3 regions of the Halomonas sp. ATBC28 genome follow, and region 1 is predicted to be linked to each of the others. Evidence: predicted binding sites of a transcription regulator. Region 1 holds the regulator's gene; each other region holds the start of a gene.
What was found. Region 1 encodes sigma-54, which starts transcription at its own class of promoters, with help from an activator protein. Its sites were predicted from a motif close to TGGCACNNNNNTTGCTNT; they were not measured.

Region 1 (4,396 bases):
GTAGGCACGCTCAACACCGCTACCCAAGCCCTGCTGCTGTCAGGTTCGGCTCGACTGTTTGCACCAGATGAAGGCTGGCAGCTAGATACCGAGCTACTGCACTATGATGGCCTCGAGCAGCATGCCTGGAGTGACACACCGGTATTGATGCAGCAACCGCCGCAGCAAATGAGCGCTTCACGTATGGACGTTTGGCTTAACACCAGCCAGGTTCGCTTAACGGATAATGTGCGCGGCACGCACCCCCCGGCCACACAACGCTAATAGGAACCGCCATGAAAGCCATGATTTCCCCAGCCCTGCTCTACACTGCACTGTTCGGTTTAGCGATACCTTTATCAGTGTTAGCCCAAACCAACTCATCTTCCCAGGCCCCAGTGGAAGTGGAAGCCGACCGTTTAGATCTTGATCAGCGGGCAGGCACAGCTGTTTATACTGGGGATGTGGACATTCGCCAAGGCGAAATGCAACTGCGCGGCGAGCGGGTAGAGATCGAACGCAACGACGCGGGCGAACTCTCGACAGCCACCGCTACCGGTGAGCGCGCCTACTTGCGCCATCAAGGCGAAGGGCAAGAAGGCCCCACGGAAGGCTGGGCGCGGCGGATTATTTATCACGTCGCCGAGCGTCGCGTAGAGCTGATCGACCAAGCCGAACTGACCCAGCAAGAGGACACCTTTAGTGGCGGTCGCCTTGAGTATTTTATTGACCGAGAAGTGATTCAAGCGCGCTCTGACGTTGATGGCAGCGAGCCCCAGCGCATACGCATGACCCTTCAGCCTGAACAATAGGGAGCCTAGCTGTGGCCACTGCTGACACTGCGCCGATCAAAACCCTTTATGCCCACCACCTGGCTAAAAGCTACAAACGCCGCCGAGTGGTCAAAGACATCAATCTGGAGATATCCCAAGGCAGTGTCGTTGGCCTTTTGGGCCCCAACGGCGCGGGCAAAACCACCTCATTTTATATGATTGTTGGGCTGGTCAAATCCGACGCTGGCAAGGTGGGTATCGACGATGTGGATTTAACGCGCGCCCCCATGCACGAGCGCGCAGCCGCGGGGATTGGCTATCTACCTCAAGAGGCGTCTATTTTCCGCAAACTCTCGGTTGCCGAGAATATTATGGCGATACTCGAGACCCGCAAAGAGCTTAACCGCAGCGACCGCGAACAGCGCCTGGAAGCGCTACTCGAAGACTTCCATATCACCCATATTCGCGACAACCTGGGCATGAGCCTTTCGGGCGGCGAGCGCAGGCGTGTAGAAATAGCCCGCTCGCTAGCCACAGAGCCCGCTTTTATTCTGCTCGATGAGCCTTTTGCGGGCGTTGACCCCATCTCGGTAGGTGAGATTAAAACCATCATTCGTGCACTGAAACAGCGCCATATCGGCGTGCTGATCACCGATCACAACGTGCGTGAAACACTAGACATTTGCGATATCGCCTATATCGTCGGCGATGGGCAAATCATCGCCAGTGGCTCGCCCGCCTCGATTCTCACCAACCAAAAAGTAAGGGATGTGTATTTGGGCGCCGATTTTCGCCTGTAATGTTTTTGCCTTAATTGCCCCTAAATAGCGCTTTAAAACAACTTTACGACCAATGGCATGCTTATTGCACTTGCGCCAAGCACTCACTCGCACTAGGGTGGAGCATTCTGATTAACGAGTGGTTCTCAGATGGTCATGAAAGCTTCTCTCCAACTGCGTATCGGCACACAGCTGACCATGACGCCCCAGTTGCAGCAGGCCATTGCGCTGCTGCAACTCTCTACGCTGGATCTTCGTCAAGAAATTCAGCAGGCCCTCGATGCCAATCTCATGCTGGAGCAGGAAGATGAATTTAGTGAACAGGCTGTCAGCGAGCCTAAGGAAGAAGAGTGGTCAGAGAGCATCCCTACTGAGCTCTCGGTAGATAGCGACTGGTCAGATACCTATCAAGATATGGGAAGCCAGGGGGGCAGCAGCAGCGAAGGCCCCGACTTTGAGCGCCAGGCAGCCGGGCAGAGCCTTCATGGCCACCTGCTGTGGCAACTCGCCATGACCGATTTTAGCGCTCGCGAGCAGCTTGTCGCGGAAAGTTTAATCGACGCGCTAGACGCCAACGGCTACCTGACCCAGCCGCTCAACGACATCCGTGAAGGGCTTCGTGCCCAGGGCATTGACGGGCTAAGCCAGCGCGAAGTGGAAACCATTCTACTCAAGCTCCAGCAGTTTGAGCCGACCGGCATATTTGCCCGTGACTTGCGTGAATGCTTGATGCTGCAGCTCGCCGCTCTCCCCGATGATACGCCACTGCTGGTTCCCGCCCGCCGCTTGGTGCGGCAGTTTCTCGAAGCGCTTGGCAAAGACGATATGCGTCTGCTGAAACGCCGTCTAGGGCTCGACGACGAACAGCTGGCCGATGTCATCCTGCTTATTCGCAGCCTAGACCCACGCCCAGGCAGCGCCTACGGCGACACCGATGACAGCTATGTCACCCCCGATCTAGTCGTCCGCCACGATAATGAAGGCTGGCATTTAGAGCTCAACCCCGAGGCCCTGCCACGGCTGCGCATTCAGCCCGACTACGCCAGCTTGATTAAGCGTGCGGATAAAAGCGATGACAACCAGTTTCTCAAAGAGCACTTGCAGGAAGCGCGCTGGTTGATCAAGAGCCTCTCTAGCCGAAACGATACGCTGCTGCGTGTTGGTCGCGAGATCATTACCCGCCAGATTGGCTTTTTAGAGCACGGCGAAGAAGCCATGAAACCACTGATACTGGCCGACATTGCCGAAGCCGTGGAGATGCACGAGTCGACTATTTCACGGGTAACGACGCAAAAATATATCCATACACCCCGTGGTGTGTTTGAACTCAAATACTTTTTCTCAAGCCAGGTGAGCGGTCAAGATGGCGACAGCCACTCCAGCACCGCCATCCGTGCACGACTCAAGAAACTGATTCAAGAGGAGCCGCCCGGCAAGCCGCTTTCAGACAGCCGCTTAGTGACGCTATTAGGCGAAGGAGGGATTCAAGTGGCGCGTCGTACGGTGGCGAAATACCGTGAAGCCATGGGCATTCCCTCTTCCAGTGAACGGCGTCGTTTGCGCTAACTTCGTTAACGTTTCAGGGAAACTCTCGACAAGGGCTTTGCAACGCGGCAAAAAGGGTTACAATCGAAGTACAGTCCGATGGATAAGGAGCACGTCAATGCAAGTAAATATCACTGGTCATCACGTAGAACTGACTGACGCCTTGCGTGACTATGTCAACGAGAAGCTTGAGCGTGTAGAGCGCCATTACGACAATATAACTACGGTGCAAGTCACCTTATCAGTGGAGAAAGAGCGCCAGCAGGCCGCCTGTACGCTGCACGCCGCAGGTGCTGACTTACATGCGGAAGCCCTAGACAGTGATATGTACGCCGCTATCGACGCACTAGCGGACAAAATCGACCGTCAACTCGTTAAACACAAGGAAAAAGCACAAGCTCGCGCCCAAGGCGCCGGTGTGCGTTAATTCAATGACGTTGGAAACCATACTCCCCCCGGAACGCGTTCTGTTCGACGTCCCCGGGGGCAGCAAAAAAAGGGTGCTGGAGTTTTACAGCACCTTTATCGCCCAAAATATCCCCAGCCTGGACAGCCAAGAAGTGTTTAGCCGTTTAATCGGCCGCGAGCGCTTAGGTAGTACGGGTATTGGTAACGGCGTGGCTATTCCTCATGCGCGTAGCCCCCACTGCAACGCCCCTATCGCTGGATTTTTGAAACTGGCTGAAGCGATCGATTTTGACGCTATCGACGGCGACCCGGTAGATCTGGTGTTTGTCCTGTTGGTACCCGAAGAGGCAGATGACACGCATCTCTCACTACTGGGTCAGGTAGCGACCATCATGAATGATGCGGACACGCGCCAGCAACTGCGTAAAGCAGCCAGCCAGCGCGAACTGCTTGAGCTGATTACCGCCAAAATTCGCGAGCAATCAGCGGCCTAAGGGTCTGAAACCCTGTTCAGGGCAGATCACAGCAGGTTATCCGCTCACCACCCTCAACGCAGCTTGATCAAAGCAAAGAGAGACTCTATGCAACTGGTGATCATTAGCGGCCGCTCCGGGTCAGGTAAATCTATCGCCTTGCAAGCGCTGGAAGATCTTGGCTACTACGCGATTGATAACCTCCCAGCTATGTTGCTGGGGTCGTTGGTGGATGAACTGCGTGACCAGGGCGACCGAGCACATTTAGCGGTGAGTATTGATGCCCGCAATTTGCCGGGAGCTCTGGAGCGCCTGCCCTCTTTATTAGACGAGTTGCGCCAGCGTAAAATCGACTTTCAAGTTATTTACCTGACCACCGATGCGCGCATACTGCTTGAGCGTTACTCAGCAACGCGTCGCCGTCATCCGCTGACCCGCG
Region 2 (4,396 bases), on a different contig from region 1:
GCGTGCAGATACGGTGCCACTGTTCATCGCTATAGGGCTTGGTGACCCGTGGGTCTTCATGGATGCGCTCGACCTCCATGGTCACATCAAAGGTGACTTCACACTTATCCGAAAATCCGGTGATGGCCGCGGCGCTACCCGTCGTCGGAGTGGCGGCGAGGGGAATGTGTCCTTCGCCAGCGAATAGACCTGAGGTGGGGTCAAGGCCTACCCAGCCGGCGCCGGGCAGGAAGACTTCGGTCCAGGCGTGCAGGTCGGTGAAGTCCACCTCGCTGCCGCTCGGGCCGTCCAGCGCTTTAACATCTGACTTGAGCTGAATGAGATAGCCGGACACAAAACGAGCGGCGAGGCCCAGATGGCGGAAAATTTGCACCAGCAGCCAGGCACTGTCGCGGCAGGAGCCGCTGGCGAGTGTCAGCGTCTCTTCGCAGCTCTGGACACCGGGCTCCAGGCGCACTAGGTAACCGATGTCATTCTGCAGACGTTGATTAAGCGCGACCAGAAAATCGACGGTGGTAGTCGGTTCACGGGGAACGGCTTTGAGCCACTCCATCAGCCGTGGCCCTGATTCGGTTATTTCAAGATAGGGGCTTAGTTCTTGGCGCAGCGCTTCTGGGTAAGCAAAGGGAATCGTTTGCGCAATGTCGTCCAAGAAGAAATCGAACGGGTTAATCACCGTCATCGGGACGATTAGCTCGACGGCAATGGTTAACTCTTGGCGCGGTTCAGGGAACACCACGCGAGCATTGAAGTTGCCGAACGGATCCTGTTGCCAGTTTAAAAAGTGGTCATCGCCGGAGAGTTTGAGCGAGTACGCTTCGATATGAGTACGGCAGTGGGGCGCTGGGCGCAGTCGAATAACATGGGGCGAAAGACGCACCGGGCGGTCAAAGTGGTAAGTCGTACGATGATACAAGGCAACGCGAATGGTCATGAGCCACCCTCAAAAGAACCGTTATTAACCGGCTGGTCGGTTGGGTTAAGGAATAACCGAACGTTTCGCAAGTATCGTTCCACTTTTACTTTTTTGCAGCCGCTATCTTAACTAAGACGTTTAACTAAAGTGGAAAGCGCTTTGCGCACCAATTTGACGCCACTTTTATGCACCAATGCGGCGCATAAAAGCGCTTTAATTTTCTCGTGCTCTCTGTCAAGTAGCGTTTAAGTAAGTGAACGTTGAAATATCGCAAAAGATGGTACGCATTTTGCTCTCAATTGTTTGATTGTTTTGCACGCGGCAGGCCTACACTGAGCATTGAGGAAGTTGCCGCTTCCACCCCAGCGCCAGGAGAGCGCCCATGAGCCAAGTGAATTGGAATAACTATGCGTGTCGTGATTACTACGATGAGCTGATGGCCGCTCCCGGTCAGCCACGCGAGTCAGCGGGTGAATTGTGCAACATGTTGGCAAGGTTTAGCGCCGAGGAGTTAGCGGAGCGAAAAACCGCGGCGGAGATCGCTATTCGTACCATGGGGATTACCTTCACCGTCTACTCTGAAGGCGCGATGATTGACCGTGCCTGGCCCTTTGATATTGTGCCGCGAATCATTCCCGCCAGTGAGTGGCGTAAAACCGAGGCAGGCCTTAAGCAGCGCGTGCAGGCGCTGAATCTATTTATCGATGACCTTTACCATGATCAAAAAGTCATTAAGGACAAAGTACTGCCCGCCGAGGTGCTGGCACAATCGGTTAATTTCCGCCCCCAGTGTGTTGGCATTAACCCCCCTCACGGCGTATGGGCTCATGTATGTGGCTCTGACCTGGTGCGCGATGGCGACGGGACGCTCTACGTGCTGGAGGATAACTTACGCATTCCTTCCGGTGTCTCCTACATGCTGGAAAACCGCAATGTCACCAAGCGGGTACTGCCGGAGTTGTTCGCCTCAGGCAAGATTTTGCCCGTTGATGACTATGTGGCTCAGCTTTACGACATGCTGGCGGCGATGTCGCCAAGGCCAGGTGATGACCCCCAGGTAGTGGTACTGACCCCCGGGATCTACAACTCTGCCTATTTTGAGCACGCCTATCTTGCCCAGCAAATGGGCGTCGAGCTGGTGCAGGGAAGTGATCTACTCGTTGATGACGATGATGTGGTGTACATGCGCACCGTGGAAGGGCTACGCCGGGTCGATGTTATTTACCGCCGTGTAGACGATGAGTTTCTCGACCCGGAAGCATTTAACCCGGAATCCATGCTGGGGGTGGCGGGCCTAATGCGCGCCTGGCGGGCGGGGAAAGTAGCACTTGCCAATGCTCCGGGGGCCGGCGTGGCGGACGATAAGGTCGTTTACGCCTTTGTTCCCGCGTTGATTCGCTACTACCTCGATCAAGAGCCGCTGATCCCCAACGTGCCCAGCTACCTGTGTATGTTCGAGGACGATCGCCGCTATGTACTCGACCACCTGGATGAATTGGTAGTGAAACCGGCCAATGAGTCGGGGGGCTACGGCATGCTCATTGGCCCACGCTCAACCAAAGAGACCCGCGAAGAGTTTGCCCGCTTGATTAAGGCGAACCCGCGCAACTATATGGCTCAACCGACCCTGGCACTGTCGACCACGCCTACGCTGGCGAATGGATTACCGCAGCCGCGCCATGTGGATTTGCGCCCCTTCATTCTTTCGGGGCCAGAAATCCATGTCACCACCGGTGGACTAACCCGCGTGGCATTGATAGAGGGTTCGTTGGTGGTGAACTCTTCTCAAGGTGGCGGCAGTAAAGACACCTGGATTGTAGAAACCGACGATAAGGCGGCAGCGGCCGCGGTGAAAGGAGCCTAACGCCATGCTGTCACGCGTTGCAGAGAACCTCTACTGGATGGCGCGCTATATTGAACGTGCGGAAGACACTGCCCGTTTGCTGAGTGTCAATAGCCACCTTATGCTCGATTTGCCGGGTCGCTTACCGCTCGGTTGGGCACCCCTTATCGAAATGACCGGCAGTCTGGAAGCCTTTACCGCACGCCATAAAGACTTTGATGAACGCAATGTGGTGCACTTTTTATGCGCTGATACTGACAATGATATTTCGATTATCTCTGCGCTTGCCAGTGCCCGTGAGAACCTCAGAACCACTCGGGATGTGGTGCCCCGGGAGATTTGGGAAGAGGTTAACCAGCTCTATCTGAGCGTGGCTGATCATGCCGAAAACGGTGTTAGTCCACGCCGTCGCGATAGCTTTCTCAAAAGCGTCATCCGTAGCTGCCAGGCGTTGACGGGCCTGATTGAAGGCACGTTAAGCCATGGCCCTGCGCGTACCTTTATTGAGCTGGGGCGTCAGTTAGAGCGGGCCGATATGACTACTCGCATCGTGGATGTGCGCTCTGCCAGCCTGCTGCCGCAAAACCCTGAAGAGCTACTGCCGTTTGAAAACCTGCAGTGGATGAGCGTACTCAAATCGCTCACCGCCTACCAAATGTACCGTCAGCAGGTACGCTTACGCGTTCGGGGCCCGGATGTGCTGCGCTTTTTGCTGCAAGATCCTAATCTGCCACGCTCCATTGCCTGCAGCTTGGAGACGCTGGGCCATGAGCTGACGCTACTGCCAAGACAGGATCGACCGGCAGCGACCGTTTCACTGGTGCGCGCCGATGTGGTGGATGCCGATATTCAAGCGCTGGCCCACTCACCCAGCAAGCTGCACCTGTTTATCGACGAACTGCAGATCGGCTTTGCCGCTATCCACGATACGCTTAGCGCAACCTACTTTGTGAATGACGACAGCGTGCCCCGCGTTACCCAAACTCAGAGTCAGAGCCAGAGTCAAAGCCACGCGGGGGATAACGATAACGACTAACCAGTGGTGGAGTCGCTTTCTAGCGGGCTGGCGGCCTGTACGATTTGATGCAGGTACGCCAGCTTCTCGCGCACCGCCGGGGCAAGCACCCCTGGGGCCAAATCGAGCAGGCCCATATCCCGGTTGAGCTCATTCACTGCCATCCCTACATGATGAAAGGCAATCAGCATGCTCTCCAGACTGCCGTCGTACTCAACGTGGGTAATGCCCATGTGCAGTGCGGTATCCAGTACGGCGACCATGTCCAAGTAATAGGCGAACGTTTCGGCAAAATCCTCCCAAGGGTGCATGGTGGCGTAGGCGGAGATGAAGCGGTTGGGCCAGTCGCCGGGGGCTCCCTGCTGGTAGTAACGCTCTAACGCTTCGGTATAGCTTGGCCGGTGGTGGTTGCCAAATACTGCACGACACGTTTCTTCATCGCGATCCTTAACCAATAGATCCCAATAGTAGTGGCCGATCTCATGGCGGAAGTGGCCAATCAGCGTGCGGTGGGATTCATTCATATCAACCCGCAGGCGCTCGCGTTCAACGTCGTCGGCTTCTTTGACGTTGATGGTGATGTGCCCCGATGCATGGCCGGTATACACCTTCTCCTGCTTGG
Region 3 (4,396 bases), on a different contig from region 1:
TCCAGCGGATGGTCACGTCCTAGCAACCCTTTGGCGTTAATGGTCGTTACCGTGGGGGCATCAAGATTTTCTACTAATGCTCGCGCTGCTTCTGGGGCTGAAACGCAGCCACCGCCTAATAGCACCAGGGGCTGTTTCGCCGCATGTAACAAACGGGCGGCTTCGGTAAGCCCTTCTGGATCAGGCGCGCCCGATAGAGCCTAGGCGCCTGCCAACTCACCGGCGCTTTCACCGGTGCATTGAACAGGTCGATGGGGATTTCGATGTGCACCGGTCCCGGTCGCGCGCCGTTGAACACGGCAAAGGCCTGGGCCAGCACCTCGGGTAGTGTATTGGCGTCCAACAGCGTGTGGCTGAATCGCGCCACGCCGCTGATCATCTGTTGCTGGCTGGGCAGCTCGTGCAATCGCCCTTGGCCCATGCCCAGCGTATCGCGACGGTTAACGCTTGAAATCACCAGCATGGGGATCGAATCCGCCAGGGCCTGGCCCATGGCGGTGGCCATATTGGTCATCCCCGGCCCGGTGATAATTAGGCACACCCCCGGCTGACCGCTGGCCCGGGCATAGCCGTCGGCCATAAACCCAGCGCCCTGTTCATGGCGTGGGGTTATATGCTGCACATCGCTGCCTTCCAGCCCGCGATAAAGCTCCACCGTGTGCACGCCTGGGATGCCGAACAGGGCCCGCACGCCGTAAGTATCGCGCAGCAGGCGGATCAGCAGTTCGGCACAGGTCATGGGGGCTTGCTGGCTCTGCGCTTTATTGGTCATCGTTTCGGCCCCTTAAAAGAAAAACGTATGGGCCATAAAGGCAATGATTGGCAGCGTAATGGCGGTACGCAGCAGGAAGATGGCAACCAGTTCCCAGAGCTTGATGGGAATTTTTGACTTGAGCAGCAGCGCGCCGATTTCCGACATGTAGATCAGTTGGGTGAGCGACAGGCAGGCAATCACAAAGCGGGTAAGCTCGCTTTCGATATTGGTCGCCAGCACCGCGGGCAGGAACATATCGGCAAAGCCCACCAGGGTGGCGGGCGCTGCCGCTTCTGCTTCAGGAATCCGCAGCAGCTCAAGCACCGGTACCATGGGGTAAGAGAGCCAGGTAAACAGCGGAGTAAATTCCGCCAGAATCAGCGCCACCGTGCCAATGGCAAACACCAAGGGAAGTAGACCAAGGAAAATATCCATCACGTTGAGGAGCGCCAAACGTGCCAGCTCACGGGGCCCGGGAGCTCCAGCGGCGCGATTGGTGGCCTGAATCAAGCTGTAACGGAACAGACCCACTTTTTCAGTGCGCTCTTCGCTCAACTGGCAGCCCACGGGCTCGTAATAGTCATTGGATTTGCGCGACAGCGGCGGCAGGCGCGGCACAATCACTGCAGCGATCAACCCGGAAACCACCACCGTAAAGTAGAACTGCACAAACAGGTGGTTGATATCGACAAAGCTGGTGACGAGCAGCGCAAACGCAATCGACACCACGGAGAAGTTGGTGGCAATGACCGAGGCTTCGCGGCGGTTATAGAAGCCCTGCTCGTACTGCTGAGTGGTGATCAGCACACCGACGGTGCCCGATCCCATCCATGAGGCGGTGGCATCAATAGCGCTGCGTCCCGGCAAATTAAAAATCACCCGAAACGGCTTACGTACCATACTGCCGATGAACTCCATAAAGCCAAACTCGACTAGAAACGGCAGCAGCAGCGCAGCAAAGAAGAAGAACGTTAATAGTACCGGCGCCAGATCATTGAGCATCACCCCACCGGTAAAGGACGCAGTGACGAACTCTGGCCCAAACTGAAAATAGGTCATCACAGCAAACAGCGCGCCTAAAACGCGCATCACTAACCACACTGGCCCGACATGAAACATTTCGTGCAGCATGCCTTTTTTGGCCCAGGCAGGGTTAGCTAGCTTGGCGTAAATCGTCGCTACCACCGACAGGCAGAGTACCACTACCGCAATAGCTGGCAGCGCCGAGCCTAGCAGGGTTTGCAGGCTATCGGCCATTAGGCCCATGCCGATGTTAATGGTATCGCCCACTTGAAAAGGGACGAGAAACAGCAGCACCCCAATTAGCGATGGAATGATAAATTTCAGTAAGTGCGCGCGGGGTATCGGTGCCGACGAGGTCGGCTGTTCCGATTTAACGTTGCTATACGACATAGGGGTCACCCATTGGAAGTGATTCTTGGAGGTGGCTGGCGGCGTAGCTAGGTCAGTACTTTTTTATTTAGTCGCTATTTCTTTGTTAGCTATTTGGTCGGCGTCACTCGCTGTGTTTAACGCCCGGCAGTACGCAAAGCATTTCATACAGCAGCGTGGCGCCCATCAGCGCGGTGTTGCCGCTGGGGTCATAAGGTGGTGACACTTCCACCAGGTCGCCGCCGACAATATTCAGCCCAGCGGCACCGCGAACCAGCTCCAATCCTTGGCTAGAGGTCAGCCCGCCCATTTCCACCGTGCCGGTGCCGGGGGCAACAGAAGGATCCAGGCCGTCGATGTCGAAACTGATGTACACCGGAATATCGCCCATCTGCTCACGCACCTCGGCCATCAAGGGCGCTAGCGAGCGATACCAGCACTCTTCGGCGGGCACGACACGAAAGCCCTGGTCGCGACACCAGTCAAAATCTTCAGCGGCATAGCCGGTACCGCGCAGGCCGATTTGCACTACCTTGCCATGGGCCAGCAACCCCTCCTCCTGGGCACGACGAAACGGCGTGCCGTGGGCAATTGGCTCGCCGAACATGTGCTCATTGACATCGGCATGAGCATCGATATGAATCAACCCCACCGGGCCGTGTTTTTTGGCCATGGCGCGAAGGATAGGCAGCGTTAGGGTGTGCTCACCGCCCAGGGTCAGCGGAATGCAGTCATGTTTCAGTACGCCATCGTAAAAGGCGGTGATGATGTCGACGCTTTTCGGCAGATGAAAGGTGTTGATAGGCACATCACCGATATCGGCCACTTGCAAGCTTTCAAAGGGCGCGGCGCGGGTCGCCATATTGTAAGGGCGCAGCATACGCGACTCATCGCGAATCTGGCGTGGTCCAAGCCGCGTGCCGGGGCGGTTTGAAGTGCCGATATCCATGGGAATGCCAATAAATGCCGCATCCAAACCCTCGGCTGTCTCTTGGGTGGGCAGGCGCATCATGGTGGCAGGGCCTGCAAAGCGCGGCATGGTGTTTCCGCCCAAGGGCTGATTAAACTCCGACATACACATCTCCTTATATTTTTGGCGGTGAGCACGGTGTAGGTATTGGCCTAGCTCTTTTCACTACTCTTCTAAAGTCATTGCACAGACCATGCCAAGTCGTAGATGCCTATAAAGTGGTGGGATTAGCGACCAAACGATGCAAAAATGAATCAACTAGAGGCTTTTTTAATTCATTTTTGTATCAAAGATTCATAAATGAATCACTCAGAGGAGTTGGCTGCGATGAGTGAAATAGACAGGCGTGTGCTGCGAACCATTGTGGAGACCGCAAACGACCACTTCTTTATCGTCAGTGGCGATGGGCAAATAGTGGATATTAGCCCAGGAGCAGAAGCGGTTTACGGGGTATCCAGAGAAGAGCTGCTCTCCAGCAGTGTGCAGCAACTGCAAGCGGCCGGGGTGCTCAAACCCTCCATCACCATGGAAGTGATGCGCACCCGCCGGCCTGCACAGCTTATGCAGGTCACCGGAACAGGCCGCCGGGTGATTGCCGAAGCCTATCCTGTATTCGTCGACGGCAAGCTGGAGCGCATTATCAGCCGCTCGCGGGATTTAACCGACTTGCAGTTACTGCAGGACGAATATGCGCTGCTGCAAAAACGCTTTAGCGAACACTTAAAGCGCAGTCAGGCAGCGCCAGACGCGGAAGAGCAGGCGTTGGATGACGCCCTGGACAATTTGCAGGTGCGTAGCAGCGTGATGCGTGAAATTGCGCTGCTGCTTAAGCGGGTCGCCCCTTCGGATGCCAATGTGCTGATGCTGGGTGAATCAGGTGTGGGTAAAACCGCCTTTGCCAAGCAGCTACACCGCTGGAGCCAGCGCTGTGACGGCCCCTTTATCGACGTTAACTGCGCGGCGATTCCAGAGAATCTGTTTGAGTCCGAGATGTTTGGCTACCAGCCCGGCGCTTTCAGCGGTGCCGCCCGCCAGGGCAAAGCCGGGCTGTTAGAGCAGGCCGAGGGCGGTACGCTGTTTTTGGATGAAATAGGCGAGCTGCCGCTGCTAATGCAAACCAAACTGCTCAAGGTGATTCAGGACGGTAGCTTGACCCGACTGGGTGACACCCGATCACGCAAAGTCAATTTTCGCTTGGTCGTGGCGACCAACCAGGATTTGGGCAAGCAAGTAGAAGCAGGACTTTTTCGTCTGGATCTTTACTACCGCCTCAATGTGAT

Region 2: E0L35_RS18685 (circularly permuted type 2 ATP-grasp protein) is a predicted target of sigma-54. The motif match lies at 1,195-1,212, and genes of this name have one in related genera.
Region 3: speB (agmatinase) is a predicted target of sigma-54. The motif match lies at 3,298-3,315, and genes of this name have one in related genera.

The regions. Positions count from the first base shown of each region.
Region 1 covers NZ_VCQL01000006.1:164,933-169,328, reverse strand. Annotated here, with positions in the region: gene lptC (LPS export ABC transporter periplasmic protein LptC) at 1-264, shown strand, start outside; gene lptA (lipopolysaccharide transport periplasmic protein LptA) at 276-791, shown strand; gene lptB (LPS export ABC transporter ATP-binding protein) at 803-1,552, shown strand; gene E0L35_RS08750 (RNA polymerase factor sigma-54) at 1,682-3,097, shown strand; gene raiA (ribosome-associated translation inhibitor RaiA) at 3,195-3,503, shown strand; gene E0L35_RS08740 (PTS sugar transporter subunit IIA) at 3,508-3,978, shown strand; gene rapZ (RNase adapter RapZ) at 4,066-4,396, shown strand, end outside.
Region 2 covers NZ_VCQL01000017.1:80,573-84,968, forward strand. Annotated here, with positions in the region: gene E0L35_RS18680 (transglutaminase family protein) at 1-934, opposite strand, end outside; gene E0L35_RS18685 (circularly permuted type 2 ATP-grasp protein) at 1,299-2,780, shown strand; gene E0L35_RS18690 (alpha-E domain-containing protein) at 2,785-3,795, shown strand; gene E0L35_RS18695 (putative zinc-binding metallopeptidase) at 3,792-4,396, opposite strand, start outside.
Region 3 covers NZ_VCQL01000001.1:278,278-282,673, reverse strand. Annotated here, with positions in the region: partial or broken gene E0L35_RS01245 (5-guanidino-2-oxopentanoate decarboxylase) at 1-739, opposite strand, end outside; gene E0L35_RS01240 (YjiH family protein) at 785-2,167, opposite strand; gene speB (agmatinase) at 2,271-3,221, opposite strand; gene E0L35_RS01230 (sigma 54-interacting transcriptional regulator) at 3,444-4,396, shown strand, end outside.